DNA from 4 places in the Pantoea sp. X-Soil-ISGK-355 genome. Region 4 is predicted to be linked to each of the others. Evidence: predicted binding sites of a transcription regulator. Region 4 holds the regulator's gene; each other region holds the start of a gene.

Region 1 (7,888 bases), 3.2 Mb from region 4:
AGTTAGCCATTGTGGGGAGCCGAAACAGCTCCCACTATGGTCGTTACTGGTGTGACTGGTTTACCCAGCATTTAAGCGCGGGCGGATTGACTATCACCAGCGGACTGGCGCGGGGTATTGATGGCGTTGCACATCAGGCCGCACTCAACGTGGGCGGTAAAACGGTGGCAGTGTTAGGAAGCGGATTGCAGCGTCTCTATCCCAAAAACCATACAGGCCTTGCCGCCGAGATCGTCGAGCAGGGCGGTGCTATCGTTTCTGAGTTTCCACTGACGACCATACCGCATCCCCTTAATTTTCCACGCCGCAATCGTATCATTAGCGGCCTGAGCCACGGTGTGCTGGTGGTAGAAGCCTCGCTGAAAAGTGGCTCACTGGTGACGGCCCGTTATGCGCTGGAGCAAAATCGCAATGTCTATGCTTTACCTGGCGCACTCGGCAACCCGTTAAGCGAAGGCGTAAACTGGCTGATTCAGCAGGGCGCGCTGCTGGTGGCTCATCCCAATAACATCGTAGAAGATCTGGCAAATGCACTTAACTGGCTACCTGTGGCTCAGGCGGATGAAATTTATTCTGAGGTGAGGGACGATGCTCCATTGCCATTTGCTGATGTGTTGGCTAACGTAGGAGATGATGTTACACCTGTTGACGTTGTCGCTGAACGTGCCGGCCAATCTGTGCCAGTTATCTCAGCTCAGTTGCTGGAACTGGAGTTAGCAGGATGGATCGCAGCTGTACCCGGCGGCTATGTCCGATTGAGGAGGGCATGCCATGTTCGACGTACTGATGTACTTGTTTGAAACATATATCCACAACGAAGCAGAAATGGGTGTTGATCAGGACAGATTGACAGACGACCTGACGGATGCCGGGTTCCATCGTGAAGATGTTTACAGTGCGCTGAACTGGTTAGAAAGACTGGCTGACTATCAGGAAGGACTGGTAGAACCAATTTTACTGACAAATGATCCGCTCTCCATGCGTATTTATACCGATGAAGAGAGCAAACGTTTAGATGCTGACAGCCGTGGTTTCCTGCTGTTCCTGGAGCAGATTCAGGTGCTGAACCTGGAAACCCGTGAAATGGTCATCGAACGTATCATGGCGCTGGATACCTCTGAGTTTGACCTTGAGGATCTCAAATGGGTGGTGCTGATGGTGTTGTTCAACATCCCGGGATGTGAAAATGCCTATCAGCAGATGGAAGAACTGCTATTCGACGCCAATGAAGGTATGCTGCATTAAATTTCCTTTCATGCATTGATCGCTATGAGTAAAGCTGCACTCTTCACCGTGCGTAAACAGGATCCCTGCCCCGCTTGCGGGGCAGAACTGGTTATCCGCTCCGGTAAACACGGTCCTTTTCTGGGCTGCACGAACTACCCGGCTTGTGACTACATCCGACCTTTAAAAGGTCAGGCCGATGGCCATGTGGTCAAAGTGCTGCAAGGCCATGCCTGTCCTGAATGCGGTGCGGATAAAGTGTTGCGGCAGGGGCGTTTTGGCATGTTCATCGGCTGCAGCCTCTATCCGGAATGCGGATACACAGAAACCATCGATAAACCGGATGAAACCTCGCTGGCCTGCCCACAGTGCCATGAAGGCCGGTTAGTTCAGCGGCGTTCCCGTTATGGCAAAACGTTTCACTCCTGTGATCGTTATCCGGCCTGTCAGTTTGTCGTCAATCTGACACCCGTTGCCGGAATCTGTCCTTATTGTGAGTATCCGCTGTTAGTTGAGAAAAAGACGGCTCAGGGCGTTAAGCGCTTCTGCGCCAGTAAGAGTTGTGGCAAAGCCATCGCTGAAGAGAATTCATAGACCATGGAAAATCAACACCTCGCCGATTCACTTGAGACCTGTTTAGAGCATCTGAATCGTCAGGCGGTCATCGCCTATCCTACGGAAGCCGTATTTGGTCTGGGCTGTGACCCTGACAGTGAATCTGCCGTTATGGCCCTGCTGGCACTCAAACAGCGCCCGGTAGAGAAGGGGCTCATCCTCATTGCGGCTGATTACAGTCAGCTTGAGCCTTACATCTCGGCGCGCGAACTTTCTGTAATCCAGCGGGAGCGGATGTTTGCCCGCTGGCCCGGCCCGGTGACTTTTGTCGTACCGGTACCGCCACAAACGCCTCGCTGGCTTACCGGACAGTTTGATTCACTGGCCATTCGCGTCAGTGATCATCCGGATGTTCAGGCGCTATGCCGCGCGTTTGGCAAACCGCTGGTCTCGACCAGCGCAAATCTGTCAGGCCTCCCTCCCTGCCGCACAGCAGAAGAAGTGAAGCAGCAGTTTGGTGAGCCGTTCCCGGTTCTGGCGGGTAAAACGGGTGGACGACTCAATCCTTCTGAAATCCGCGATGTCATCAGCGGCGAACTTATACGTCAGGGTTAATTTATGGATCACTTCGCCGTTTTCGGTAATCCGATCAGCCACAGTAAATCGCCGCTAATCCATCAGGCTTTTGCTGAGCAGACGGGCATTGAACATCGCTATGGTCGCATCTGTGCCCCGGTTGATGGTTTTCCTCAATCGCTTTCTGCTTTTTTCGAGCAGGGAGGTCGTGGTGCCAACGTGACATTACCTTTCAAACAGCAGGCATGGGAATTTGCCGATCAGCTCAGCGAACGTGCAGCTCTGTCCGGTGCGGTAAACACCGTCAAAAAGCTCAGTGATGGGCAAATCCTGGGAGACAACACGGATGGTATCGGCTTGTTAAGCGATCTTGAACGGCTAAATATGATCAACGCTGGCGATAATGTCTTGCTGGTGGGAGCGGGCGGGGCCGCTCGCGGTGTCATTCTGCCGCTGCTTTCAGCAGGCGTGACGCTTACCGTCGTCAATCGTACAGCCGCGCGCGCTGAAGAGCTGGCGAACCTGTTTAGCGCGAGCGGGAGTATCCGGGCATCTGGTTTTGAGCAACTGACGGATCAGCGCTTTAATCTGATCATCAACGCCACGTCAAGTGGTGTGAATGGAGAAACGCCTCCTTTACCTGCAGAAGTAATCCATTCAGATGTGCGCTGTTATGACATGTTTTACCAAAGCGGGCTAACGCCTTTTTTACGCGGGTGTCAGGCGCAGGGGACTCGTCATCTGGCCGATGGACTGGGGATGCTGGTGGGGCAGGCTGCGCATTCCTTCTATCTATGGCACGGTGTGATGCCGGAAATCACGCCGGTGATTGCTCAGCTTAAGCAGAACATGCAGCCATGAATCAGGCGATACAGTTCCCGGATGAGGAAACCTATGACGCTGAACTAAACGCAGTCTGTTTTCCAGTACTGGTCAATGGCATGCGGCTGAATTGTGCAATCAGCCGCGATTCGCTGGCTTCACGTTTTGGTAAAGGGGAGGCGATGGCGCTGTTTCGGCACCATCGTTGGGATCTGGAAGATGAGGCCGAAGCGGCTGTTCGTCAGGATAACGTGGATGCTCAGGGCTGGGTCTGGCTATCTCCCGCCAGATAATCCTCTTTCCAGCCAACATAGTTATTGGCGGAATAGCGCAGACCTTCCTTCTCACTGTCATTCAGCGGCCTGACCTGCTTTACCGGGCTACCCAGATAGAGATAGCCGCTCTCCAGTCTTTTACCGGGCGGCACCAGGCTTCCGGCACCAATCATCACCTCTTCTTCTACTATTACGCCATCCAGCAGAATCGATCCCATTCCGACCAGCACGCGATCGCCAATGGTACAGCCGTGTAGCATCGCTTTATGCCCGACGGTGACGTCCTCGCCAATAATAAGAGGAAAGCCCAGGGGGTTGGCGGCTGATTTATGTGTGACGTGCAGAACACTGCCGTCCTGCACATTAGTACGGGCACCAATGCGGACCTGATTCACATCACCCCTGATCGCAACCAGCGGCCAGATGCTCACATCATCCTCCATAATCACATCACCGATGACAACACTGCTTGGATCGACCATCACGCGCTGGCCAGTTTGCGGGAAAAGATTTTTATAGGGACGTAGGGCGGAAGTCATCTTGTTCTCCTTTGTTCTGTTTTCACTGCAGCCTGATGCCATTTTAGCCAGCTGACAAGCCAATTCTGACCCGGATCGCTGGCGATCTCATCAATCTGGATCATTTATAACCGTTCAGATAAAAGATCCTAAAAAAGGGTTGTGCTCTGAAACGGGATATCCCTATAATGCGCCTCCATCGACACGGCACACCGGCAACGGGAAACGGGTTGAAGGTTCAGGAGACTGACCCGCCGGAGAAAACTTCTGAAATAGAGGTTGACTCTGCAGGAGGAAAGCGTAATATACGCCACCTCGCGACAGGACGCTAACGCACTGTTCGCACTGCTCTTTAACAATTTATCAGACAATCTGTGTGGGCACTCGCAGGATTGATATCAGCGTCTTTGGACGCACAAAAATATCAAAGCCTCACGAGTGAACACATAATGAAATTCATTATGACGTTTTACAGATGAGCACCGCTTAACTTGTTTAAGCAAATCAAACTTAAATTGAAGAGTTTGATCATGGCTCAGATTGAACGCTGGCGGCAGGCCTAACACATGCAAGTCGGACGGTAGCACAGAGGAGCTTGCTCCTTGGGTGACGAGTGGCGGACGGGTGAGTAATGTCTGGGGATCTGCCCGATAGAGGGGGATAACCACTGGAAACGGTGGCTAATACCGCATAACGTCGCAAGACCAAAGAGGGGGACCTTCGGGCCTCTCACTATCGGATGAACCCAGATGGGATTAGCTAGTAGGCGGGGTAATGGCCCACCTAGGCGACGATCCCTAGCTGGTCTGAGAGGATGACCAGCCACACTGGAACTGAGACACGGTCCAGACTCCTACGGGAGGCAGCAGTGGGGAATATTGCACAATGGGCGCAAGCCTGATGCAGCCATGCCGCGTGTATGAAGAAGGCCTTCGGGTTGTAAAGTACTTTCAGCGGGGAGGAAGGCGGTGCGGTTAATAACCGCGCCGATTGACGTTACCCGCAGAAGAAGCACCGGCTAACTCCGTGCCAGCAGCCGCGGTAATACGGAGGGTGCAAGCGTTAATCGGAATTACTGGGCGTAAAGCGCACGCAGGCGGTCTGTTAAGTCAGATGTGAAATCCCCGGGCTTAACCTGGGAACTGCATTTGAAACTGGCAGGCTTGAGTCTTGTAGAGGGGGGTAGAATTCCAGGTGTAGCGGTGAAATGCGTAGAGATCTGGAGGAATACCGGTGGCGAAGGCGGCCCCCTGGACAAAGACTGACGCTCAGGTGCGAAAGCGTGGGGAGCAAACAGGATTAGATACCCTGGTAGTCCACGCCGTAAACGATGTCGACTTGGAGGTTGTTCCCTTGAGGAGTGGCTTCCGGAGCTAACGCGTTAAGTCGACCGCCTGGGGAGTACGGCCGCAAGGTTAAAACTCAAATGAATTGACGGGGGCCCGCACAAGCGGTGGAGCATGTGGTTTAATTCGATGCAACGCGAAGAACCTTACCTACTCTTGACATCCACGGAATCTGGCAGAGATGCCTTAGTGCCTTCGGGAACCGTGAGACAGGTGCTGCATGGCTGTCGTCAGCTCGTGTTGTGAAATGTTGGGTTAAGTCCCGCAACGAGCGCAACCCTTATCCTTTGTTGCCAGCGATTCGGTCGGGAACTCAAAGGAGACTGCCGGTGATAAACCGGAGGAAGGTGGGGATGACGTCAAGTCATCATGGCCCTTACGAGTAGGGCTACACACGTGCTACAATGGCGCATACAAAGAGAAGCGACCTCGCGAGAGCAAGCGGACCTCACAAAGTGCGTCGTAGTCCGGATCGGAGTCTGCAACTCGACTCCGTGAAGTCGGAATCGCTAGTAATCGTGGATCAGAATGCCACGGTGAATACGTTCCCGGGCCTTGTACACACCGCCCGTCACACCATGGGAGTGGGTTGCAAAAGAAGTAGGTAGCTTAACCTTCGGGAGGGCGCTTACCACTTTGTGATTCATGACTGGGGTGAAGTCGTAACAAGGTAACCGTAGGGGAACCTGCGGTTGGATCACCTCCTTACCTGAAGATACCTTCCCGCGCAGTGTCCACACAGATTGTCTGATAGAAAATAACGAGCAAAGTGTCTTTCGAAGACAGACTTAATTGTCCCCTTCGTCTAGAGGCCCAGGACACCGCCCTTTCACGGCGGTAACAGGGGTTCGAATCCCCTAGGGGACGCCAAAGCTTGGTGACAGGTGAAAGATGTTGCCCACATATCTTAAAGATGACTTACGAGTCATGTTTAAGATATTGCTCTTTAACAATCCGGAACAAGCTGAAAATTGAAACGACGTGTCGCTTTCATTCTCCGTAATAAGAATGAAAAATGCGGCACGTTCGAGTCTCTCAAATCCCTGCAGTCTGCAGCGTTGCAAAACGCCTGTGGGTTGTGAGGTTAAGCGACTAAGCGTACACGGTGGATGCCCAGGCAGTCAGAGGCGATGAAGGACGTGCTAATCTGCGTAAAGCGACGGTAAGGTGATATGAACCGCTACAGCCGTCGATGTCCGAATGGGGAAACCCGGTGCACTCTGTGCATCATTGCAGCATGAATACATAGTGCTGCAAGGCGAACCGGGGGAACTGAAACATCTAAGTACCCCGAGGAAAAGAAATCAACCGAGATTCCCCCAGTAGCGGCGAGCGAACGGGGAGCAGCCCAGAGCCTGAATCAGCATGTGTGTTAGTGGAAGCGTCTGGAAAGTCGCAGGGTACAGGGTGATACTCCCGTACACAAAAGCACACGTGCTGTGAGCTCGATGAGTAAGGCGGGACACGTGGTATCCTGTCTGAATATGGGGGGACCATCCTCCAAGGCTAAATACTCCTGACTGACCGATAGTGAACCAGTACCGTGAGGGAAAGGCGAAAAGAACCCCGGCGAGGGGAGTGAAACAGAACCTGAAACCGTGTACGTACAAGCAGTGGGAGCCCTCTTTACGGGGGTGACTGCGTACCTTTTGTATAATGGGTCAGCGACTTATATTCTGTAGCAAGGTTAACCGTATAGGGGAGCCGCAGGGAAACCGAGTCTTAACTGGGCGTTAAGTTGCAGGGTATAGACCCGAAACCCGGTGATCTAGCCATGGGCAGGTTGAAGGTTGGGTAACACTAACTGGAGGACCGAACCGACTAATGTTGAAAAATTAGCGGATGACCTGTGGCTGGGGGTGAAAGGCCAATCAAACCGGGAGATAGCTGGTTCTCCCCGAAAGCTATTTAGGTAGCGCCTCGTGAATTCATCTCCGGGGGTAGAGCACTGTTTCGGCTAGGGGGCCATCCCGGCTTACCAACCCGATGCAAACTGCGAATACCGGAGAATGTTATCACGGGAGACACACGGCGGGTGCTAACGTCCGTCGTGAAGAGGGAAACAACCCAGACCGCCAGCTAAGGTCCCAAAGTCATGGTTAAGTGGGAAACGATGTGGGAAGGCACAGACAGCCAGGATGTTGGCTTAGAAGCAGCCATCATTTAAAGAAAGCGTAATAGCTCACTGGTCGAGTCGGCCTGCGCGGAAGATGTAACGGGGCTAAACCATGCACCGAAGCTGCGGCAGCGACACTTATGTGTTGTTGGGTAGGGGAGCGTTCTGTAAGCCGTCGAAGGTGTGCTGTGAGGCATGCTGGAGGTATCAGAAGTGCGAATGCTGACATAAGTAACGATAAAGCGGGTGAAAAGCCCGCTCGCCGGAAGACCAAGGGTTCCTGTTCAACGTTAATCGGAGCAGGGTGAGTCGACCCCTAAGGCGAGGCCGAAAGGCGTAGTCGATGGGAAACAGGTTAATATTCCTGTACTCGGTGTTACTGCGAAGGGGGGACGGAGAAGGCTATATCAGCCGGGCGACGGTTGTCCCGGTTTAAGCGTGTAGGCGGAGGGTCCA
Region 2 (7,888 bases), 3.5 Mb from region 4:
TCGTCTGAGCATGGGAGTACAGGACTTCAATAAATCGGTGCAGGAACGGGTTAACCGGGTGCAGGACGAAGAGGTAATTTTTGGCCTGATGGCGCGCGCCCGTGAACAGGGCTTCAGCTCTGTCAGCATCGACCTGATCTATGGCTTACCCCTGCAGTCGCCAGCCAGCTTTGCCTGGACGCTGGAGCGGGTACTGGCACTCAATCCCGATCGCCTTAGCGTGTTTAACTATGCGCATCTGCCAGCGATGTTCGCGGCACAGCGTAAAATCAAAGAGGACGAACTGCCATCTGCTCAGCAAAAGCTGGATATCTTACAGCAGACCATCGCGACGCTGACTCAGCAGGGCTACCAGTTTATCGGGATGGATCACTTTGCAAAGCCGCAGGATGAGCTGGCCATCGCGCAGCGAAAAGGGCAGCTGCATCGCAATTTTCAGGGATACACGACACAGGGCGACAGCGATTTGCTGGGGCTTGGCGTTTCAGCCATCAGCATGATTGGCGACAGTTATGCGCAGAACCAGAAAGACCTCAACACCTGGTACAAGAGTGTTGAACAGCAGGGGAATGGCCTGTGGCGCGGCATCGCCTTAACCGACGATGATTGCCTGCGTCGTGACGTGATTAAAACGCTGATCTGTAACTTCTCGCTGGATTTTGCCGCGACAGAAGCGCAATGGGGAATCTGCTTCAGCGACTATTTTGCTGAGGATCTGGCGTTGCTGAAACCGTTAATTGCCGACGGGCTGGTAGTACAAACGGCTGGCGGGCTGGAGGTGACGGGGATTGGCCGCTTACTGATTCGTAATATCTGCATGTGTTTTGATCGTTATCTGCGTCAGAAAGCGCGTCAGCAGCAGTTCTCACGCGTTATCTGAAGAAACGGGCTGGCAACCACTCCAGCCCGTACTGAACCGCTTATTCCATGCCAAGCTCTTTCAGCTTGCGCGTCAGCGTGTTTCGTCCCCAGCCCAGCAGACGTGCTGCTTCCTGCTTATGGCCTTGCGTATGACGCAGCGCAGTAGTGAGCAGCGTACGCTCCATCTCTGGCTGGGCTTCTGACAGCAGATTCTGATGACCGGAACGCAGGGCGCGGTCGGCCCACTGTGCCAGCAGGGTTGCCCAGCTGTCAGGCAGCGACTGCACCGGATTTTCCGGGGTACTGGATTCAAACAGTTCCCCGGGCAGATCCTGAATCAGTACTTCCTGGCCCGCCGCCATCACGGTCAGCCAGCGACAGGTGTTCTCCAGCTGACGGACGTTACCGGACCAGTGAAGCCGGGTTAAGGCGGTCTCGGTTTCCGGATGCAGAATCTTCGCTTCCACTCCCAGCTCTCGGGCCGCCACCTGCAGGAAGTAACGTGCCAGACGCGGGATGTCCTCACGACGCTCACGCAGCGGTGGCAGATGCACGCGAATCACATTCAGGCGGTGAAAAAGATCCTCACGGAACTTGCCTTCCTGTACGCGTAATTCCAGATTCTGGTGGGTCGCCGCGATAATACGCACATCCACTTTGACCGGTGCATAGCCACCAACGCGATAGAACTGACCATCGGCCAGCACGCGCAGCAGACGGGTCTGCACATCCAGCGGCATATCACCGATCTCATCCAGAAACAGCGTGCCGCCATCCGCCTGCTCAAAACGGCCCTGACGGATCTGGTTTGCGCCGGTAAAGGCACCTTTCTCGTGACCGAACAGTTCGGACTCAATCAAATCTTTGGGAATCGCCGCCATGTTCAGCGCAATAAAAGGCGCTTTGGTACGCGGACTGTGGCGATGCAGCGCATGAGCTACCAGCTCTTTACCGGTACCGGATTCGCCGTTGATCAGCACACTGATCGACGAGCGCGATAACCGGCCGATGATACGAAACACATCCTGCATCGCCGGCGCTTCACCAATGATATCGGTGGTGGGTCCGCTGACAGGCTGATTACGCGGCTGCTGCTGCTCCTGATAGTGACTGATAGCACGCTCGACCAGCGCAACGGCTTCATCGATATCAAACGGTTTAGGCAGGTAATCAAAGGCACCCTGCTGATAAGCGCTGACGGCTGCGTCCAGATCCGAATGCGCCGTCATTATGATGACCGGAAGCATCGGATGACGCTGTTTAATCTGTTTCAGCAGCGCCAGGCCATCCATACCGGGCATGCGAATATCTGACAGTAAAACGTCCGGGGTCTTGGTTGAGAGGGCATCCAGCACCTCGCTTGCGCTGTCAAACGTCGCGCAGCTCAAACCGGCTCCAGTGAGCGCGCGTTCAAGCACCCAGCGGATGGAGCTATCGTCATCGACGATCCAGACTATCCCTCGTTGCATAGAAACCTCACTGGCGAATAGGCAGGTAAACCGAAAATTCGGTGTGTCCCGGCCAACTGTTAAATTCTATTTTTCCTGAATGTTGATCAATCAGGCTACGGGCGATGGAGAGGCCTAAACCGGTTCCGCCTTCACGTCCGCTGACCATCGGATAAAACAGCGTATCCTGCAGCTGGGCCGGAATGCCGGGGCCATCATCTTCAATATCAATACGTGCCACCAGGCGATAACGCGTGCCGTGCAGCGTCAACTGAAAAGCGGTGCGGGTGCGGATAACAATGGTGCCACCGTCGTCGCCCAGCGCCTGAAGTGCGTTGCGAACCACGTTAAGCAGCACCTGTTCTATCTGGTCAGGGTCATGCGGCAGTTCCGGCAGGCTGGGGTCGTAATCCCGTACCAGCGAAACATTCTCCGGCAGCTCCATCGACACCAGATTGACCACCCGTTCGGCCACCTGATGAATGCTCTGCGTGATGTGCATGCCTGGCTGCTGCGGTCCTAACAGACGATCCACCAGATTTCGCAACCGGTCGGCCTGTTCAATAATCACTTTGGTGTATTCATTTAGTGACGGATCGGGCAGGGCGCGGGATAGAAGCTGTGCCGCGCCGCGTAATCCGCCCAGCGGATTTTTAATCTCATGGGCCAGACCGCGAACCAGGTCGCGAGCAGCCACCTGCTGCGCATGCTGTAACTGCTCCTGACTGAGGCGACGCTGATTATCCATCGGCGCCATTTCCATCAAAATTAAGCCATCGGGTAACCGCTGGGCGGTCAGCGACATAATATGTGCGCGACCATCTACCACCAGCGTGACCTCACTGTCAGTAAATCCCTGGCCAGCTTCAAGACTCTCGCGCATCACCTCAATATTCAGCGAAAAGTAGCCGGTTAATTCCGGTAATGGTGTGCCGAACAATTTGCGTGAGCTTTGCGCCAGTAATTGCTGCGCCGCCGGATTGGCGTAATGAATAACCAGATCGTTATCCACTAACAAAATACTGTTGATTAACGCGTTGAGAATCTGCCCTGCATCGGGCAGAGAGCCAGTTGCCATACAACGTTCCTCTGCACCAGTCAGGTGCATTTTAGTCTTTAAGCCGAAAAGAGGGCGAATGAACGGTGAATTCGCGGAGAAAAAAGCCCATCCGAAGATGGGCTAAAAGTTTCCACGGCAACAAAAACGTCTGACCAGTTAAACGCTGTAGTAAAGCTCGAACTCAACCGGGTGTGGCGTCATGCGAACGCGATCCATCTCGGCTTTACGCAGTTCGATGTAAGCATCGATCGATTCGTCTGTGAATACACCGCCACGGGTCAGGAACTCGCGGTCTTCGTTCAGTGCATTCAGCGCTTCTTCCAGAGAGCCTGCAACTTTTGGAATCTCAGCTTCTTCTTCCGGTGGCAGGTCATACAGGTTCTTATCCATCGCGTCACCAGGATGGATTTTGTTGATGATGCCATCCAGGCCAGCCATCAGCAGCGCGGTGAACGCCAGGTATGGGTTAGCTGCTGGATCCGGGAAGCGCGCTTCAATACGACGGGCTTTCGGGCTGGCAACAACCGGGATACGGATTGAGGCAGAACGGTTACGGGCAGAGTAAGCCAGCATAACCGGTGCTTCATAACCCGGGACCAGACGCTTGTAAGAGTTGGTTGTCGGGTTCGCCAGGGCGTTGATCGCTTTCGCGTGCTTGATGATACCGCCGATATAGAACAGCGCCATTTCAGACAGGCCGCCGTACTTATCGCCGGCAAACAGGTTCTGGCCGCCTTTAGAGAGTGACATGTGGCAGTGCATGCCTGAACCGTTGTCGCCAAACATTGGCTTCGGCATGAAGGTCGCCGTTTTGCCGTAAGCGTGCGCAACGTTGTGAACGACATATTTGTAGATCTGAATTTCGTCCGCTTTTTTGGTCATGGTATTGAAGCGGGTTGCCACTTCGTTCTGACCTGCGGTCGCCACTTCGTGGTGATGCGCTTCAACAACCAGGCCCATCTGCTCCATGGTCAGACACATGGCAGAACGGATGTCCTGGGATGAGTCAACCGGTGGAACCGGGAAGTAGCCGCCTTTCAGACCTGGACGGTGACCTTTGTTACCGCCTTCGTACTCTTTACCTGTGTTCCATGCCGCTTCGATATCGTCGATAGCCACATGTGAGCCGGACGTTGATGAACCGAAACGGATGTCATCGAACAGGAAGAATTCGGGTTCTGGTCCAAACAGCACGGTGTCCGCGATGCCGGAAGAGCGCAGGTAATCTTCAGCGCGCTTGGCGATAGAGCGTGGATCGCGATCGTAGCCCTGCATGGTGCCTGGCTCAAGAATGTCACAACGGATGATCAGCGTAGAATCTTCGAAGAAAGGATCCATGACTGCCGTGGTGGCGTCAGGCATCAGCACCATGTCTGATTCGTTAATGCCTTTCCAGCCGCCAATAGACGAACCATCGAACATTTTGCCTTCTTCGAAGAAGTCAGCGTTAACCTGGTGAGCAGGGATCGTAACGTGCTGTTCTTTACCTTTGGTATCGGTAAAACGCAGGTCAACAAACTTAACTTCATGCTCGTTCATCATCGAGAGAACGTGTTCAGCGGACATACTCAACTCTCCTGGAAATGGTCTTTCATTATCTACATGGCGAGGAAACGTCGTTTCCGGAATGCGTTTGGGAAAACCACTCCCTGACTCATCTCTTCCGGCACGCTCTTCAACCGACATCTGACTGGCGTTTACGCTTGTATCAGACAAAGCGAATTCTGTGCCAACTTTTTTGATGTTGCTTAAATCGCCTTGTGATGCACCTTTTTGTCATAAAGCGCCTGCACCACGATGGTCTTAGCGCACCATTATGGTGCTTAACAGTGATTTGATAGCACTATTTTGGTGCACAGGACCAACTTAGTGCATTTTCTGCACCGGGAACAGGGCAAATTTGCGTCGATGCAATAAACTTTCAGTGAAAAGTGTGATCCTGTTCAGTCTTCCGCTTAATCCGTGTACAATACCGCGCTATTTCTAATGCCTGAGGCAAAGCTGTGATCGAAAATTTGCGTAACATCGCCATCATCGCGCACGTTGACCATGGAAAGACCACCCTGGTTGACAAACTGCTGCAACAATCCGGTACTTTTGATGCCCGTACCGAAGCAACCGAGCGCGTGATGGACTCCAATGATTTGGAGAAAGAGCGTGGGATTACCATCCTCGCAAAAAACACCGCCATTAAGTGGAATGACTACCGTATCAACATCGTTGATACCCCAGGACACGCCGACTTCGGTGGTGAAGTTGAGCGCGTCATGTCCATGGTGGACTCGGTGCTGCTGGTTGTAGATGCGATGGATGGCCCTATGCCGCAAACCCGCTTCGTGACCAAAAAAGCGTTCGCGCATGGTCTGAAGCCGATTGTGGTTATCAACAAAGTAGACCGCCCGGGTGCGCGTCCGGATTGGGTTGTGGATCAGGTATTTGACCTGTTCGTAAACCTGGATGCCACTGACGAGCAGCTCGACTTCCCTATCATTTTCGCCTCTGCGCTGAATGGTATTGCGGGTCTTGAGCACACCGACATGGCTGACGATATGACCCCGCTGTATCAGGCGATCGTTGACCACGTTGCGCCTCCGCAGGTTGAGGCTGATGCCCCACTGCAGATGCAAATCTCTCAGCTGGACTACAACAACTACCTGGGCGTGATCGGCATCGGCCGTATCAAGCGCGGTAAAGTTAAGCCTAACCAGCAAGTCACTATCATCGATAGCGAAGGCAAAACCCGTAACGCTAAAGTCGGTAAAGTCCTGACTCATCTGGGTCTTGAGCGTATCGACAGCGACCTGGCAGAAGCGGGCGATATCATTGCTATCACCGGTCTGGGCGAGCTGAACATCTCTGACACTATCTGTGACACGCAGAATGTGGAAGCGCTGCCAGCCCTGAGCGTCGATGAACCAACCGTAACCATGTTCTTTAACGTCAACACCTCACCGTTCTGCGGTAAAGAAGGTAAATACGTGACTTCACGTCAGATCCTTGAGCGTCTGAACAAAGAACTGGTTCACAACGTGGCATTGCGTGTTGAAGAAACTGAAGATTCTGACGCCTTCCGCGTATCAGGTCGTGGTGAGCTGCACCTGTCAGTTCTGATCGAAAACATGCGTCGTGAAGGTTTCGAACTGGCGGTATCCCGTCCGAAAGTTATCTTCCGCGAATTCGAAGGCCGTAAACAGGAGCCATTTGAGAACGTCACGCTGGATATCGAAGAAACGCATCAGGGTTCCGTTATGCAAGCCATGGGTGAGCGTAAAGGCGATCTGAAAAACATGGATCCGGATGGCAAAGGCCGCGTACGTCTCGACTACGTGATCCCAAGCCGTGGCCTGATTGGCTTCCGTAACGAATTCATGACCATGACGTCCGGTACCGGTCTGCTCTACTCTACCTTCAGCCACTACGACGATATCCGTCCAGGTGAAGTGGGCCAGCGTCAGAACGGCGTACTGATCTCTAACGGTCAGGGTAAAGCCGTAGCGTTCGCTCTGTTCGGTCTGCAGGATCGCGGTAAGCTGTTCCTGGGTCACGGTGCAGAAGTCTATGAAGGCCAGATCATCGGTATTCACAGCCGTTCTAACGACCTGACCGTAAACTGTCTGACCGGTAAGAAGCTGACCAACATGCGTGCTTCCGGTACTGATGAAGCAACGACACTGGTTCCACCGCAGAAAATGACGCTGGAACAGGCGATCGAGTTCATCGATGATGACGAACTGGTTGAAGTAACACCGCTGTCAGTGCGTATCCGTAAACGTCACCTGACGGAAAACGACCGTAAACGTGCTTCACGTGGTCCTAAAGACGCATAAATGCGCCTTTAACTGATAAAAGCCCCGCATGCGGGGCTTTTTTTTGCCTGAAATTCCGGCTTCTTCAGTCGGGCCAGTAAATATTTGGGTGCGTTTTATCCATCTTCTGGCGTTTACGCTTTTCTCTCCACGCGTGCCTGTTCAGCCTGCACTTTTGCCGCTAGAGTGAATACTCCAGGGAACAGAAGGAGACACACCATGCTGTATATCTTTGATTTGGGCAATGTGATTATTGATATCGACTTTAACCGCGTGCTGGGTGTCTGGAGTGACCTTAGCCGTGTGCCACTGGCCTCGCTGCAAAGCCATTTCCAGATGGACGAAGCGTTTGAACAACACGAACGTGGTGAGCTCAGCGACGAAAACTTCGCGCTTGCACTGTGTGAAAAGCTGGAAATCGCGCTGAGTTATGAACAGTTTACTGCTGGCTGGCAGGCGGTCTTCGTGGACGTACGTCCTGAAACCCTGGCGCTGATGAACCGGCTGCGACTTGAAGGTCATCGGGTGGTGATCCTCTCTAACACGAATAAGCTGCATTGCGAATTCTGGCCGACGCAGTATCCCGACGTACAGCAGGCGGCAGACAAACTCTATCTCTCGCAGGAGCTGGGTATGCGTAAACCGGAAGCCCGGATTTATCAGCATGTGCTGGACGCGGAGGGTGTGACTGCCGATCAAACGGTGTTTTTCGA
Region 3 (7,888 bases), 580 kb from region 4:
CTGCAGGCGCTGGCGGATGCCGTCAACCTCACCACCACACCCTGCTGGAAGCGCCTGAAAAAGCTGGAAGATGATGGCATTATTCGCGCCCGGGTGGCACTGCTGGATGGGGATAAAATCGGACTGTCACTGACGGCGTTTATGTTTGTGAAAACCCAGCAGCATAGCCGCGACTGGTATCAGGCCTTTGTCTCGGTGGTAAGCAGCATGCCCGAGGTGATGGCCTTTTACCGGATGGCAGGCGAGTATGATTACCTGCTGCGCATTCAGGTGGCCGACATGAAGAGCTATGATGCTTTCTACAAGCGATTAGTGAACGGTGTGCCCGGCCTGATTGATGTGACATCCAGCTTCGCCATGGAAGAGATTAAATACACCACGGCTTTACCTGTCGCCCCCTGAGGGCCTGAGATTGAGAGCAGCGTTGTGCGATTATTCAGTCAATTAAGTTGGTATTTTCTGAGGGAGTGGCGGCGCTATCTGGGCGCGGTTATCCTGCTGATTGTTATTGCTATTCTGCAGTTGCTGCCGCCGCATGTGGTCGGTGTCATTGTTGATGGTGTCACACGTGACAACATGAGTACCAGTCGCATCATGATGTGGATTGGCATCATGCTGGCAACCGCAGTGGTGGTCTATCTGCTGCGCTACGTCTGGCGCGTACTGCTGTTTGGTGCCTCCTACCAGCTGGCGGTTGAGCTGCGCGAAGATTTTTATCGCCAGCTGAGTCGGCAGCAACCGGCATTTTATCTGCGTCACCGCACAGGTGACCTGATTGCGCGCGCCACTAACGATGTGGATCGGGTAGTGTTTGCAGCCGGGGAAGGGGTGCTGACGCTGGTCGACTCGCTGGTGATGGGCTGCGTGGTGCTGCTGGTGATGAGTACGCAAATCAGCTGGCAGCTGACGCTGCTGGCGCTGGTGCCGATGCCCATTATGGCGATCGTCATCCATCGCTACGGTAATCAGCTGCATCATCGCTTTAAACTGGCCCAGGCGGCCTTCTCCAGCCTTAACGACCAGACGCAGGAGAGCCTGACCAGCATCCGGATGATTAAATCCTTCGGTCTTGAACAGCATCAGTCGCAGCAATTCTCCGACATCGCCCGCGATACCGGTGAAAAGAACCTGCGCGTGGCGCGGGTCGATGCCCGTTTCGATCCCACTATCTACATCGCTATTGGTTTCTCAAACCTGCTGGCGATTGGCGGCGGAAGCTGGCTGGTGTGGCATGACCAGATGACGCTGGGGCAGCTTACCAGCTTTGTGATGTATCTCGGCCTGATGATCTGGCCGATGCTGGCGCTGGCGTGGATGTTCAATATCGTCGAACGCGGCAGCGCCGCCTGGAGCCGCATCGGTGCATTACTGGCGGAAGCGCCAGCGGTGGAAGATGGTGATAAGTCACTGCCACCTGACCCGGGCACGCTGCAGGTCGCGATTCGCGCCTTTCACTATCCGGCCAGCGCGGCTCCGGTGTTAAGTGATGTCAGCTTCCAACTGAAGCCCGGCGAAATGCTGGGACTGTGTGGGCCAACCGGCAGCGGAAAAAGTACCTTACTGAGCCTGATCCAGCGCCATTTTGATATTCAGCAGGGCGACATCCGTTATCACCAGATCCCGCTGCCGCAGTTACGGCTGGACAGCTGGCGCAGTCGTCTCGCCGTGGTCAGCCAGACACCATTCCTGTTTTCGGACAGCGTAGCGAACAATATTGCGCTGGGGAAACCGGGCGCAACCCAGCAGGAGATTGAACAGGCCGCCACCCTGGCCTGCGTGCATGACGATATCCTGCGGCTGCCGCAGGGTTATGAAACCGAAGTCGGGGAGCGAGGTGTGATGCTGTCCGGTGGACAGAAGCAGCGTCTTTCGATTGCCCGGGCACTGCTGCTGAACGCAGAAATCCTGATTCTGGACGACGCACTCTCTGCGGTGGATGGTCGTACCGAGCACGAAATCCTGCATAACCTGCGCATCTGGGGGCAGGGAAAAACACTGATTATCAGCGCGCATCGCCTGTCAGCGCTGACGGAAGCCAGTGAAATTCTGGTGTTACAACAGGGCAGCGTGGCACAGCGTGGCAATCATGACGCGCTGACCGCCAGCGCTGGCTGGTATCGTGACATGTATCGTTACCAGCAACTGGAAGCGGCGCTGGATGATGATGAAAATGAGAAAGGAGTGCCGCATGGCTAAGTCTGCCCGCTTGTGGCCAACCCTGAAGCGCCTGCTGAGTTACGGTAAGCCCTGGCGTAAATCCCTGTCGCTGGCGGTAGGCATGCTGTGGATCGCTGCCGCGGCGGAAGTAACCGGTCCGGTGCTGGTCAGCTACTTTATTGATAACCTGGTGGCGAAGCATCAGATGCCCTGGGGACTGGTGGCCGGTCTGGTCATCAGCTTTGTCCTGCTTCAGCTACTGGCCGCCGGGCTGCACTACTGGCAGGCGCTGCTGTTTAATCGCGCTGCGATTGGTGTGGTGCAGCGGTTACGCAGTGACGTGATGAATGCTGCGCTTTGTCAGCCGCTGAGCGCCTTTGATACTCAGCCGGTCGGGCAGATTATTTCGCGCGTGACGAATGACACCGAAGTGATCCGCGATCTTTATGTCACAGTGGTTTCAACCGTACTGCGTAGCGCTGCGCTGGTCGGCGCCATGATGGTGGCCATGTTCAGTCTTGACTGGCGCATGGCGCTGGTAGCAATGATGATCTTCCCGCTGGTACTGATAGTGATGTTCATCTATCAGCGTTACAGCACGCCGATTGCCCGACGGGTTCGCAGCTATCTGGCTGACATCAACAACGGCTTCAATGAAGTGATCAGCGGCATGAGTGTGATTCAGCAGTTTCGTCAGCAGGCACGATTTGGTGAGCGCATGGGCGAAGCGAGCCGCTCTCACTATCTGGCGCGAATGGAGACGCTGCGCCTCGATGGCTTTCTGCTGCGTCCGCTGTTGAGCCTGTTTTCAGCGATGGTCTTGTGCGGGCTGCTGATTCTGTTCAGTTTCTCTGTGCCTGGCGTGTTTGAAGTGGGGGTGCTCTATGCCTTTATTACTTACCTGGGCCGTCTGAATGAGCCACTGATTGAGCTGACCACCCAGCAGTCGATGCTGCAGCAGGCGGTGGTTTCCGGTGAGCGTATTTTCGAGCTGATGGATGCCGCCCAGCAGCAGTATGGGGCCGATCAGCAGCCACTGGCTTCAGGTCGTATTGCCCTGAACAATCTCAGTTTTGCCTACCGTGAAAATCGTGATGTGCTGAGTGATATCAATCTTGAAGTCGCACCGCGTGAGTTTGTGGCGCTGGTGGGCCATACCGGCAGTGGCAAAAGTACCCTGGCTAATCTGTTAATGGGTTATTACCCGGTGACGCGTGGCGAAATCCGTATTGATGATCGCCCGATTGGCGGCTTGAGCCACGCCGTGCTGCGACGCGGTATCGCGATGGTGCAGCAGGATCCGGTGGTGCTGGCCGATACGCTGCTGGCCAATGTGCGGCTGGGCCGCGACATCAGCGAAGAGGCTGTCTGGACAGTGCTGGAACAGGTGCAACTGGCACCGCTGGCGCATGCCCTGCCGGAGGGGATTCACACCCGACTGGGCGAGCAGGGCAATAACCTGTCGGTCGGGCAGAAACAGCTGCTGGCGCTGGCCCGGGTACTGGTTGATCTGCCGCAGATTCTGATCCTCGACGAGGCAACCGCTAACATCGACTCCGGCACCGAGCAGGCGATTCAGCAGACGCTTGCGACACTAAGGCAACACAGCACGCTGGTGGTGATCGCTCACCGCCTCTCAACGATTATCGATGCGGATAAGATTCTGGTGCTGCATCGTGGTCGTGTGGTTGAGCAGGGCACCCATCAGCAACTGCTGGCGCTGCAAGGACGCTACTGGCAGATGTATCAGCTGCAACAGGCAGGGGAAGATCTGGCGTCGGGCGTACCTGTAACATCTGAAAGCTGACTTGCACCTTTTTTGCGCAGCTTTATCGGAATAATCTGTATAAATGCACTCCTTTGACGCCTGGAGCACCAAAGGAGTGCAGTCTCAGTCTGCGATCCCTGTCACACACCCATTCTCATTCATATCTTCCCTGAAGCATCCCTTGCTCTGTCTCGCCTGACTCACTGATTAAGGGCACTTTTACACTCTGGCACAGGCTTTGCTTATATCCCTGCGTGTCCGTAAACGTTACCTATTTACTCGCTGGAGGGGATCCAATGAAGCTGGTTACCGTCGTAATTAAGCCATTCAAACTGGAGGATGTACGTGAAGCTTTATCCTCTATCGGCATTCAGGGACTGACCGTCTCCGAAGTGAAAGGTTTTGGTCGTCAGAAAGGCCATGCAGAGCTCTATCGTGGCGCAGAGTACAGCGTGAACTTCCTGCCAAAGGTCAAAATTGATATCGCCATTGCCGACGATCAGTTAGACGAAGTGGTGGATGTCATCAGTAAAGCGGCTTACACCGGCAAAATTGGCGACGGTAAAATTTTCGTGGCTGAACTGCAGCGCGTCATCCGTATTCGTACCGGCGAAACCGACGAAGCCGCTCTGTAATTAAGACTCAGTACTGTGATGGGATGGAATAAAAATGAATAAAATTTTCACTAAGCTGGGCCTCACCAGTCTGGCACTGTTACCCTCACTCGCAATGGCTGCGCCTGCCGTTGCGGACAAGGCTGATAACGCATTTATGATGATTTGCACCGCGCTGGTGCTCTTTATGTCAATTCCAGGTATTGCGCTGTTTTACGGCGGTCTGATTCGTGGCAAAAACGTTCTGTCGATGCTGACGCAGGTTGCTGTCACCTTCTCGCTGGTGTGCGTGCTGTGGGTGGTCTACGGCTACTCCCTGGCATTCAGTGAAGGTAACGCCTTTTTCGGCGGCTTTGGCTGGGCCATGCTGAAAAACATTCAGCTTACCGCCGTTATGGGCAGTTTCTATCAGTATATCCATGTAGCATTCCAGGCCTCGTTTGCCTGTATTACCGTGGGCCTGATTGTTGGTGCCATTGCAGAGCGTATCCGTTTCTCTGCCGTATTGATCTTCGTCGGTGTCTGGCTGACGCTTTCATATTTACCTATTGCACACATGGTCTGGGCGGGCGGTTTCCTGGCACAGGATGGCGCACTGGATTTCGCTGGCGGTACCGTGGTGCATATTAACGCCGCTATAGCGGGTCTGGTTGGTGCATATCTGGTGGGCAAACGTGCGGGATTTGGTAAAGAGGCATTCAAACCCCACAACCTGCCGATGGTCTTTACCGGCACCGCTATTCTGTACGTTGGCTGGTTTGGCTTTAATGCCGGTTCAGCTTCAGCAGCGAACGAAATCGCCGCGCTGGCTTTCCTTAACACCGTGGTTGCAACAGCAGGTGCGGTACTGGCATGGACCTTTGGTGAGTGGGCGGTACGGGGTAAGCCTTCACTGCTGGGTGCCTGCTCAGGCTTTATTGCCGGTCTGGTCGCGATTACCCCAGCCTGTGGCTATGTCGGTGTGGGCGGTGCGTTAATCATCGGCCTGGTCGGCGGACTGGCGGGACTGTGGGGCGTCACCACCCTCAAAAAATGGCTGCGCGTTGATGATCCGTGCGATGTGTTCGGCGTGCATGGCGTGTGCGGTATCGTGGGCTGTATCCTGACGGGCGTGTTTGCTTCCTCTTCACTGGGCGGCGTCGGTTATGCTCAGGGTGTAACCATGGGCCATCAGGTCTGGGTGCAGCTCTTCAGTGTGGGTCTGACGATTGTCTGGTCGGGCGTTGTTGCCTTCATTGGCTTCAAGCTGGCCGATCTGATTGTCGGACTGCGCGTACCGGAAGAGCATGAACGTGAAGGTCTGGATGTAAACAGCCACGGCGAGAATGCTTACAACCAGTAATGGACAGGCACTGAAATGAATAATCGGGGGCGAGCAATCGCCCCTTTTTTATTTCTCTTTATTCGCTGCGCTGGCGCATTACCCCTTCCTGAACTGTTGAGGCTACCAGCACACCCTGTTGATTGTAGAACTCGCCGCGGACAAAACCGCGTGCCCCGGAAGCTGAGGTACTGACCACGCTGTAGAGCAGCCATTCAGTGAAGTCGAACGGGCGGTGGAACCACATAGAGTGGTCGATCGTGGCGACCTGCATATCCGGCTCTAAAAAGCCTTTACCGTGCGGCTGCAGCGCAACCGGCAGGAAGTTGAGGTCGGACGCATAGCCGAGCAGGTACTGATGGATACGCAGGTCATCGGGCAGGGGGCCGGTGGCACGGATCCAGACCTGACGCTCCGGTTTATCCACATGTCCACGAAGCGGGTTATGGATCTGTACCGGGCGAATCTCCAGCGGACGTTCAGCAATGAATTTCTCGCGTAACTTTTCTGGCAGCAGATGCGCCATTTTCTGCGCCATCGCCTGTTCGGTTAACAGGTTCTCCGGCCCCGGCACCTGTGGCATCGGATTCTGATGTTCAAATCCGCTTTCAGGTGACTGAAAAGAGGCCGTCATATAAAAAATGGGCTGGCCATTCTGAATGGCGCTGACCCTGCGTGCGCTGAAACTTTTGCCATCACGCAGCGTTTCAACATCATAGATAATCGCTTTCTGGCTATCGCCGGGCCGCAAAAAATAGCTGTGAAATGAGTGAATAATGCGATCTTCCGCGACGGTTTGCTTTGCAGCATACAGCGCCTGACCCACCACCTGACCGCCAAACACCTGGCGCAGTCCCAGATCTTCGCTCTGGCCGCGATATAAACCCTCCTCCAGTTTTTCCAGATTCAATAAATTCAGCAGATTTTGCAGTGCCTGACTCATGGCGCATTCCTCAATATAGTGACCCGCTCAGTGTGAAAGATCGGACCAGTTGACGTCAATCAGACTTTCCGCTTTGCCTGTGCCAGGCAAAATTTCATTTTTGTGCCAATATTAAGCCCATACGGCGAGTGAAGCGCTGTAAGCAGGATTCGCTGCCGACAATCATTTTGATCAAATGGAGACGACATCAATGAAACTCAGGCATGTGTTCAGTGGGGTAGTTATTGCGGTTGCTGTTGCGGGATGTGCCGACAAGAGTAAACCAGTTCCAACGCCAACGCTGGGTTCTGCAGTGGCAGGACAAACGGCCGCGATTGCGCAGCCAAACGTAAGTGGTTCAGTCTTTATCCGCCAGCGCATTGCGCTGCCGCCGGATGCGGTATTAACCGTGACGCTTTCTGATGCCTCCGTATCTGATGCTCCATCAAAAGTGCTGTCGCAGCGCGTGGTGCGTACTGAAGGTAAACAGGCACCGTTCCAGTTTGTATTACCGTTTAACCCTGCCGACATTCAGCCCAATGCACGCATTCTGTTAAGCGCAGCCATCTCAATCGACGGCAAGCTGGCCTTTGTCACTGAAGGCGTGAAGCCGGTCATCAACCAGGGTGGCACCAAAGCTGAACTGCTGCTGGTACCGGTACCGTCAGTAGCGATGCCAACCCAGCCGGGCGCAGCGACAACTGTTCCGTCGACTTCACCCACTCAGGTGACGCCATCTGCTGCTGTTCCGGCACCCACACGTATTTAATTCTCTGCCGGGGCGACCTTGTCGCCCCTTCATCCTGCCTGAAATTGCCAGCGACAGGTCGAAAGATCGAGTTGTCCGTCATCACTGACCTCTATGCCTTCCGCTTCCAGCGCATCCCGCTGCCGCATCAGACGGTCGCCCTGTAGTGAAATTGTGCCATGGCGATTAACAACGCGATGCCAGGGTAGAGTAGTGCCTTCTGGTAACCGGCTCAGCACGCCGCCCACCTGACGTGCCGCGCGCGGGGAGCCCGCCAGTCGCGCAACGTCGCCATAAGTCGCGACGTGGCCATAGGGTATTGCGGCAACAATTTGCCAGATGCGTTGCTGGAAAGAGT
Region 4 (7,888 bases):
ATAATAACAGTTAAGCATAATGAATGATTTGAACCGGTGCTTATTATCCATTATTAAGTGTTTATCTGGAAAGATGCTAAGCAGTAGCCATAAATGGAACCGATTCCTTTTTTCTGGAAGTCCTTGAACTATTTCGAACTGTTGCAGCATTTTGATGCAAAATGATTGAATAAAGTCTGGAAACCGTTGTGAGGTTTTCAGCGATATTTGTGGAAAAGCTGCTTTTCTGGCAGTGATTACATGAGTGATTGATTAACGTCTGAAACAAGTGTGGGAAGATTGCATGAACAAGCATAAAGGAAGCGTCGGACAGCGTATCAGACGTATTATTGGTCGTATCCTGCTGGTGTGGCTGGGCGTATGGCTGGCGGGAATATTACTCTTTTCGTTCTTACCGGTACCGTTTTCAGCGGTGATGGCTGAACGCCAAATTAGTGCCTGGTTACACGGTGACTTTAGTTATGTCGCCCATTCTGACTGGGTCGGACATGATGAGATTTCGCCGTGGATGGGGCTGGCCGTTATCGCCTCCGAAGATCAAAAGTTTCCGGACCACTGGGGGTTCGATGTCGCGGCGATTGAATCTGTACTGGATAACAGCGATAGCCGGATGCGCGGGGCGTCCACATTGTCACAACAGACAGCCAAGAATCTGTTTCTGTGGGATGGCCGCAGCTGGGTGCGTAAAGGTCTGGAAGCGGGGCTGACAGTAGGGATTGAGACAGTCTGGACGAAGCGACGTATTCTGACCGTCTATCTTAATATTGCAGAGTTCGGGCCGGGTATCTTTGGCGTTGAGGCAGCTTCACAGCGTTATTTCCACAAGCCAGCCAGCCGGCTTACTGCAGCCGATGCTGCTTTACTGGCGGCGGTTCTGCCTAATCCTATCCGTTATCGTGCTGCTGCACCTTCAGGCTACGTCAGAGAGCGACAGCAGTGGATAATGCGTCAGATGCGCCAGCTTGGCGGTGAGGGCTTCCTGCAGCGTAATAAGCTCGACTAAGCCTTAGTCTTCATCAAAACCCGCTTCAAACAGCTCAATGACTGCTGCCAGCGCCGGGATCTCCTCCGGGCCGCTGGCTTCAATCTCTATGTGTCCGCCTTTAGCCGAGTCGAGCATCAGCAGCGCAATCACGCTGCTGGCTTCGGCTTCTGTGCCCGCTTCGTTGCGCAGCAATACTTCGGCATCGAAGCTCTGCACCAGCTCAAACAACTTCATCGCCGGACGGGCGTGCATGCCTAGCTTATTTTTGATTTCTACAGTTTGTCTGACGGTCATGATTTGCGCTTTTCCAGCGTGCGATGGCGTGACTGTACATTCTTACCGCGCGAACGGAAGTAATCCGCCAGCTGTTCTGCAATATACACTGAGCGGTGTTTGCCACCAGTACAGCCAATTGCCACGGTAAGATAGCTACGGTTATTGGTCTCCAGCATCGGCAGCCAGAGTTCAAGATAGCTGCGTGTCTGGTAGATAAAGTTGTGCACTTCAGTGTGGCGGTCAAGGAATGCCGCGACCGGACGATCGAGGCCGGTCATCGGGCGCAGCTTAGGATCCCAGTGGGGATTGGGCAGAAAGCGCACGTCAAAGACATAGTCAGCGTCAATCGGAATGCCATGCTTGAAGCCAAACGACTCAAACACCATAGTCAGCTCACGTTCACGCTTGCCCAGCAGGCGGGTACGCAGCATCTCTGCCAGCTCATGCACTGACATCTCTGAGGTGTCGATGATCAGGTCGGCACGTGAACGCAGCGGCTCCAGCAGGTCGCTCTCTTCATCAATCGCGCTCTCTAGTGACAGGTTTTTGCTGGAGAGGGGATGCAGACGGCGCGTATCGCTGTAACGACGAATCAGGGTATTGCGATCGGCGTCGAGAAACAGCAACTGAGGTGAAAATGTGTCAGGCAGATTATTCAGCGCGGTTTCAAAAATTTCCGGGGATTCAGGCATGTTACGGACGTCGATGCTGACCGCCGCCGAAATATTGCGTTCCGCCAGCGAGTTGGCTAACTCAGGCAGCAACACGACCGGCAGGTTATCAACGCAGTAGAACCCCATATCTTCCAGCGCACGGAGCGCCACTGACTTCCCCGAGCCTGAACGACCGCTAACGATCATCAGCACCATGACCTTCTCTCCCGTTTTAAAACCGGCACCGGGCCGGTAAAGACGCGTTACTGCTCTGTCTGGACTTCCGTAATAATGGCATAGAGTTCTTCATCACTCTGCGCAGCACGCAGACGACGACAAACCGTTTTATCTGCCAGACGTTTTGCCACCAGTGAAAGGGTGTGCAGGTGTGTTTTGCACTGGTCAGCCGGAACCAGCAATGCAAACAACAGATCGACCGGCTGGTTGTCGACGGCATCAAACGCAATCGGCTGCTCGAGGCTGATAAATACCCCTACCGCACGCAGTGTATCCTCTTCCAGCTTGCCGTGAGGAATGGCTATTCCGTTACCAATACCGGTACTGCCCATACGTTCGCGGGTCAGAATCGCTTCGAAAAGCGTCTGGTGCGGCAGGTTGAGCTGCTTAGCGGCCAGTTCGCTGATGATTTCCAGCGCACGTTTTTTGCTCTGGCAGTGTACGCCGCTGCGGGTGCAGTCTGGCGAAAGCACTGTGCTCAATTCCAGTGTAAGATCGTTGTTCATTATCGTTTCACTTGCGTGTTCACCAGGCCATTCACCGCCAGCGCCCTGATATGTGCGACAAACGGCGCTTGCTCAGATGACAAAACGGGGCGGATTATCCGCCCCATACTGTCGGCTCTGCGCGCCATGCGCGCGTAGCTAGCGTGAAGGTTAGTGTTTTTTCAGTTTATCTTTGTGTTTGGTCAGCTGACGGGCGAGTTTATCAATCAGCCCATCAATTGCCGCATACATATCTTCCGCTTCGGACGTGGCGTGCAGCTCGCCACCGTTCACGTGGAGTGTTGCGTCAGCCACCTGTGTGACTTTCTCAACCTTCAGGACAATATAGACCTGATTGATATGTTCAAAATAGTGTTCCAGTTTGGCAAATTTACTGTTGACGAATTCACGCAAAGGTGGCGTGATTTCAACATGTTGCCCGGTCAGGTTCAGCTGCATAGGTCTTCCTTCTCATTTCTTTCAAACCAGTTGTTTACGCTGGTTCGATGGCGGGATGGATAAAGACTCACGATATTTGGCGACGGTACGCCGTGCCACCATGATCCCCTGATCAGATAACATGGAGGTCAGTTTACTGTCGCTCAAGGGTTTGGCTGGGTTTTCCGCCGAAATTAATTTCTTCACCAGAGCCCGGATCGCGGTAGAGGAGGCTTCGCCGCCACCTTCCGTATTAACGTGGCTGGAGAAAAAGTACTTCAGTTCAAAAATGCCACGCGGGCTGTGCAGATACTTCTGCGTGGTAACACGGGAAATGGTCGATTCATGCATCTCAACGGCCTGGGCGATATCGGCCAGCACCATCGGACGCATAAATTCTTCACCCTGCTCGAAGAACGCCTGCTGCTGCTCAACGATACAGCGCGTGACTTTCAGCAGCGTGTCATTACGGCTTTCCAGACTCTTAATCAGCCAGCGCGCTTCCTGCAGATTACTGCGAATGAACTGACTGTCGCTGTCATTGCGCGTTGCGCCACCCATTGCCGCGTAGTGCTGATTAATCTTCAGACGTGGCAGGCTGTCGGCATTGAGTTCAACCGTCCAGCGGTTGCCAACCTTACGTACCAGCACGTCGGGGATAACATATTCCGGCTCGCCAGTGTTGATCGACTGACCCGGACGCGGGTCCAGTGACTGAATCAGCAGCATCGCCTCTTTCAGCACCTCTTCTTTGAGGCGCGTGACGCGCATCAGGCTGCGGAAGTCGTGATTGGCCAGCAGATCGAGATGTTCGCTGACAATCAGGCGCGCTTCAGCCAGCATCGGTGTCTCTGGTGCATACTGCGAAAGCTGAACCAGCAGACAGTCACGCAAATCGCGTGCGCCCACACCAATCGGGTCAAAACGCTGGATACGTTTCAGCACCGCCTCAACCTCATCCGCTTCAAGCTCATCGTTGCCAATGCTGTCGAGGATCTCCTCAAGCGAGACGGTGAGATATCCGGTGTCATCAATAGCATCGACGATAGACGTCGCGATTGCGCGGTCGGTATCACTGAAAGGCGTCAATTCGACCTGCCACATCAGGTAATCCTGCAGTGACTGCGTGGTTTCACCCTGATAGACAGGTAACTCATCATCCTGATAATCGGTACCCGTGCCGGAAGGGGTGCCAGCGGTGTAGATTTCATCCCAGGTGGCATCCAGCGGCAGCTCATCAGGCATCTCTTTCTGCTCAAGCGCTTCACGTGTATCCAGCGCTTCGGCTTCCGACGATTCCCGGGAGTCAATCTCATCATGCAGATCGGTCTGCTCAAGCAGTGGATTACTTTCCAGTGCAAGCTGTAACTCCTGCTGGAGTTCAAGCGTGGAGAGTTGCAGCAGACGAATCGCCTGCTGCAATTGTGGAGTCATTGCCAGCTGTTGGCTGAACCTGAGTTGTAAACCTTGCTTCATAGACAGGATGGTAGTTCCCAGGTAAACATCGGTATTAACGACACCTTATCAGAGTCTGAACTCTTCACCCAAATAAACCCGCTTAACCTGCTCATCCGCAAGAATTTCATTGGGTGTACCATGCGCAATCAGGTGGCCCTGGCTGACGATATAGGCCCGCTCACAGACCGCTAACGTTTCGCGTACGTTGTGGTCGGTAATCAAAACGCCGAGGCCGCTGTCACGCAGATGCTCAATGATCTTCTTGATGTCGATAACGGAGATAGGGTCGACCCCGGCAAAAGGTTCATCCAGCAGAATAAACTTTGGATTGGCAGCCAGCGCGCGGGCAATCTCAACACGACGTCGTTCACCACCCGACAGTGCCTGACCCATGCTGTCGCGCAGGTGCTCGATGTGAAACTCTTCCATCAGCTCACGGGCGCGATCCTGACGTTGCTCTTCGGTCAGGTCATCACGAATCTGCAGTACCGCCATCAGGTTATCGTAGACGCTGAGGCGACGGAAAATCGATGCCTCCTGCGGCAGATAGCCGATGCCACGGCGCGCACGTGCATGCAGCGGCAGGATACTGATATCTTCATCATCAATAACAATGCGGCCCGCGTCACGCGGGACAATACCTACCACCATGTAAAAGGTGGTGGTCTTACCGGCCCCGTTCGGGCCGAGCAGGCCGACAATCTCGCCGGACTTTACCTGCAGACTGACATCTTCTACCACGCGACGGCCTTTATATGCCTTCGCCAGGTTTTCTGCGATTAATGTGGCCATAGCTATCAGTTACTCTTCTTTCCGCTGTTGGACGAACCTTTATCCTGAAGTTGCGACGGCACCAGGACGGTCGTGACGCGCTTGTTCTGGCCCTGGCTGTAAGCCTGCATTTTCTGCTCTTTTACCAGGTAGGTAATACGATCACCTTTGATGTTGCTGTCCTGCTGTTCAATGAACGCATTGCCGGTCAGTTCAACGAAATCGTTAGCCAGTTCGTAGTGCAGTTTTGAGGCATGGCCCTGAACCGGCTTACCGCTGTCTTGCATCTGATAGAAAGTGGCAGGATTACCGTAGGCGTCAACGATGGTTTTCTTGCTGTCGCCGCCCGGACGGGTCACCACGACTTTGTCCGCCGTGATTTTGATAGAGCCCTGCGTCACGATGACATTGCCGGTAAAGGTCGCGACATTGCCCTGCAAATCCAGCGCCTGATTCTGCGAGTCAATATTGACGGGCTTGTCCGAGTCACCGGTCAGGGCCAGCGCCGGAACGCTGGTTGCCAGTAACATACTGGCCAGTAAAATCTTCAGGCTATTTTTGTTCATTTTGAATTTCATAAGAGGTTTTGACCTTCTCGATTAACTCGGCGTTTTTTGTCCGTAAATTGCCGCGCATTTTCATGCCGGTGGAGTTAAAGCTGCGGCCATACAATGTCACCTGGTCATCAGAGGTAACGTCCTGAGTGACAAGGTTAATCTGTGCATTATCGGTTTTGATCCGCTCAAGCTGGGAATCCTGCGTCAGCGTATTCAGCTCAACATGGCCATACAGATAAAGCATACGATCTTTGGTGAGCTTTGCTTTATCTGCGCGTAACGTCCAGGTGGGAACTTTGTTCTCATCAAAGGTGGTCATTACCGGATTGTCGAACCAGCTCAGCTCGTCATCCGAGAAATAGGTCACTTTGTCAGAGACCAGTTTATATGACAGCGCGCCCTGCGGGTTATACACCACAGTGTGAGAATCGTCACTGGTATAGGTCGGCGACTGACCATTCGTCCCGACTGGCGTGCTATCGCCATCCTGGTTGGTAAGATTCCAGCCGATCAAAACCAGTGCAATCAAGGTCAGAATCAGCGTTATCCAACGCCTGCTTTTACTCATACTGATTGCCCTTTGGCATCCTCAAATTTGTTCTGCGCCATTAAGATCAGGTCACATACTTCGCGTACTGCGCCGCGTCCACCCGCAATCCGCGTGACATACTGCGCGCGCGGCAACAGAATCGGATGTGCATCCGCTACTGCCACGCTTAATCCCACTTTCGCCATAACCGGCCAGTCGATCAGGTCGTCACCGATATAGGCGACCTGCTCATCAGAGAGAGACAGTTTATCCAGAAGTTCACGATAGGCCAAAAGCTTATCGGATTGTCCCTGATAAAGATGACGGATGCCGAGCGTTTTGCAGCGATCTTCCATCAGACGGGCATTGCGGCCGGTAATAATAGCCACTTCCACATCGGCGGTCAGTAAACAGCGTACACCGTAACCATCCCGCACGTTGAAGGCTTTCAGCTCTTCGCCATTGTTCCCCATGTAGATCACCCCGTCGGACATGACGCCATCGACGTCGCAGATCAGCAGACGAATGTTGCTGGCGCGCGCCATGACGTCAGCACTGACCGGTCCATAGCAGGTGTCAATCGTGGGAATTGCCTGTTGCATTTTCTTTTCCTGTTCAGACTACGCCAGCGCGCAGCATGTCATGCATATGTACCACACCGAGCAGATGATCGTCATCGGCCACCAGAATCGAGGTAATGTTTTTGGTCTGCATCAGGTTCAGGGCTTCAACCGCCAGCATATTTGGCCGGACGCGGATGCCACCTGGCGTCATCACTTCCCCGATAGTGGCGCGCTGAAAATCGATGCCCATATCAAAGATGCGGCGCAGGTCACCATCGGTAAAGATACCTTCAATTTTCATCAGACCGTCGACAATGACCGTCAGTCCCAGATTTTTGCGGGTAATTTCCAGCAGCGCATCACGTAGTGAGGCGTCACGGGTGACGTGCGGCAGCTCATCGCCGCTGTGCATGATATCGGATACATGCAGCAGTAGTTTGCGGCCCAGCGCTCCGCCAGGATGGGAGAGGGCGAAATCTTCCGCCGTGAATCCACGCGCCTCAAGTAACGAAACCGCCAGCGCGTCGCCCATCACCAGTGTGGCTGTGGTGCTGGTGGTTGGCGCAAGGCCTAACGGGCAGGCTTCCTGGGGAACATGGACACACAGATGCACATCGGCAACCCGGCCCATCGCGCTGTCAGGCCGTCCGGTTATGCAGATCAGCGCAATATGCTGGCGTTTTAACACCGGAATCAGCGCGAGGATTTCGTTCGACTCACCGCTGTTGGAGATGGCGATCACGACATCATTTTTGCTCACCATGCCCAGGTCGCCATGGCTGGCTTCGGCCGGATGAACAAAAAACGCTGGCGTGCCGGTACTGGCAAAGGTCGCCGCCATTTTTTTGCCGATATGACCAGACTTGCCCATGCCCATCACCACCACTTTCCCCTGGCAGGCGTAGATCAGGGCGCAGGCGCGGGCGAAATCGTCAT

What was found. The regulator sigma-54, encoded in region 4, starts transcription at its own class of promoters, with help from an activator protein. The targets are predictions, from matches to a motif close to GTTGGCACANNTTTCGCTNT.
Region 1: a site for sigma-54 is predicted at 4,266-4,285, ahead of AC6I8J_RS16600 (gamma carbonic anhydrase family protein). Genes of this name have one in related genera too.
Region 2: a site for sigma-54 is predicted at 5,084-5,103, ahead of glnA (glutamate--ammonia ligase). Genes of this name have one in related genera too.
Region 3: a site for sigma-54 is predicted at 4,151-4,170, ahead of glnK (P-II family nitrogen regulator). Genes of this name have one in related genera too.

The regions. Positions count from the first base shown of each region.
Region 1 covers NZ_AP035971.1:3,621,780-3,629,667, reverse strand. Annotated here, with positions in the region: gene dprA (DNA-protecting protein DprA) at 1-800, shown strand, start outside; gene smg (DUF494 family protein Smg) at 772-1,245, shown strand; gene AC6I8J_RS16620 (DNA topoisomerase family protein) at 1,270-1,818, shown strand; gene tsaC (L-threonylcarbamoyladenylate synthase type 1 TsaC) at 1,822-2,394, shown strand; gene aroE (shikimate dehydrogenase) at 2,398-3,216, shown strand; gene AC6I8J_RS16605 (DUF1488 family protein) at 3,213-3,470, shown strand; gene AC6I8J_RS16600 (gamma carbonic anhydrase family protein) at 3,437-3,991, opposite strand; rRNA gene AC6I8J_RS16595 (16S ribosomal RNA) at 4,483-6,024, shown strand; tRNA gene AC6I8J_RS16590 (tRNA-Glu) at 6,111-6,186, shown strand; rRNA gene AC6I8J_RS16585 (23S ribosomal RNA) at 6,399-7,888, shown strand, end outside.
Region 2 covers NZ_AP035971.1:4,000,437-4,008,324, reverse strand. Annotated here, with positions in the region: gene hemN (oxygen-independent coproporphyrinogen III oxidase) at 1-880, shown strand, start outside; gene glnG (nitrogen regulation protein NR(I)) at 921-2,330, opposite strand; gene glnL (nitrogen regulation protein NR(II)) at 2,338-3,387, opposite strand; gene glnA (glutamate--ammonia ligase) at 3,526-4,935, opposite strand; gene typA (ribosome-dependent GTPase TypA) at 5,373-7,196, shown strand; gene yihX (glucose-1-phosphatase) at 7,395-7,888, shown strand, end outside.
Region 3 covers NZ_AP035971.1:1,041,487-1,049,374, forward strand. Annotated here, with positions in the region: gene AC6I8J_RS04595 (Lrp/AsnC family transcriptional regulator) at 1-402, shown strand, start outside; gene AC6I8J_RS04600 (SmdA family multidrug ABC transporter permease/ATP-binding protein) at 427-2,196, shown strand; gene AC6I8J_RS04605 (SmdB family multidrug efflux ABC transporter permease/ATP-binding protein) at 2,189-3,964, shown strand; gene glnK (P-II family nitrogen regulator) at 4,222-4,560, shown strand; gene amtB (ammonium transporter AmtB) at 4,595-5,881, shown strand; gene tesB (acyl-CoA thioesterase II) at 5,940-6,803, opposite strand; gene AC6I8J_RS04625 (YbaY family lipoprotein) at 6,994-7,551, shown strand; gene AC6I8J_RS04630 (MGMT family protein) at 7,581-7,888, opposite strand, start outside.
Region 4 covers NZ_AP035971.1:457,389-465,276, forward strand. Annotated here, with positions in the region: gene mtgA (monofunctional biosynthetic peptidoglycan transglycosylase) at 284-1,003, shown strand; gene npr (PTS phosphocarrier protein NPr) at 1,007-1,279, opposite strand; gene rapZ (RNase adapter RapZ) at 1,276-2,130, opposite strand; gene ptsN (PTS IIA-like nitrogen regulatory protein PtsN) at 2,178-2,657, opposite strand; gene hpf (ribosome hibernation promoting factor) at 2,808-3,095, opposite strand; gene rpoN (RNA polymerase factor sigma-54) at 3,117-4,550, opposite strand; gene lptB (LPS export ABC transporter ATP-binding protein) at 4,599-5,324, opposite strand; gene lptA (lipopolysaccharide ABC transporter substrate-binding protein LptA) at 5,330-5,881, opposite strand; gene lptC (LPS export ABC transporter periplasmic protein LptC) at 5,856-6,428, opposite strand; gene kdsC (3-deoxy-manno-octulosonate-8-phosphatase KdsC) at 6,425-6,991, opposite strand; gene kdsD (arabinose-5-phosphate isomerase KdsD) at 7,005-7,888, opposite strand, start outside.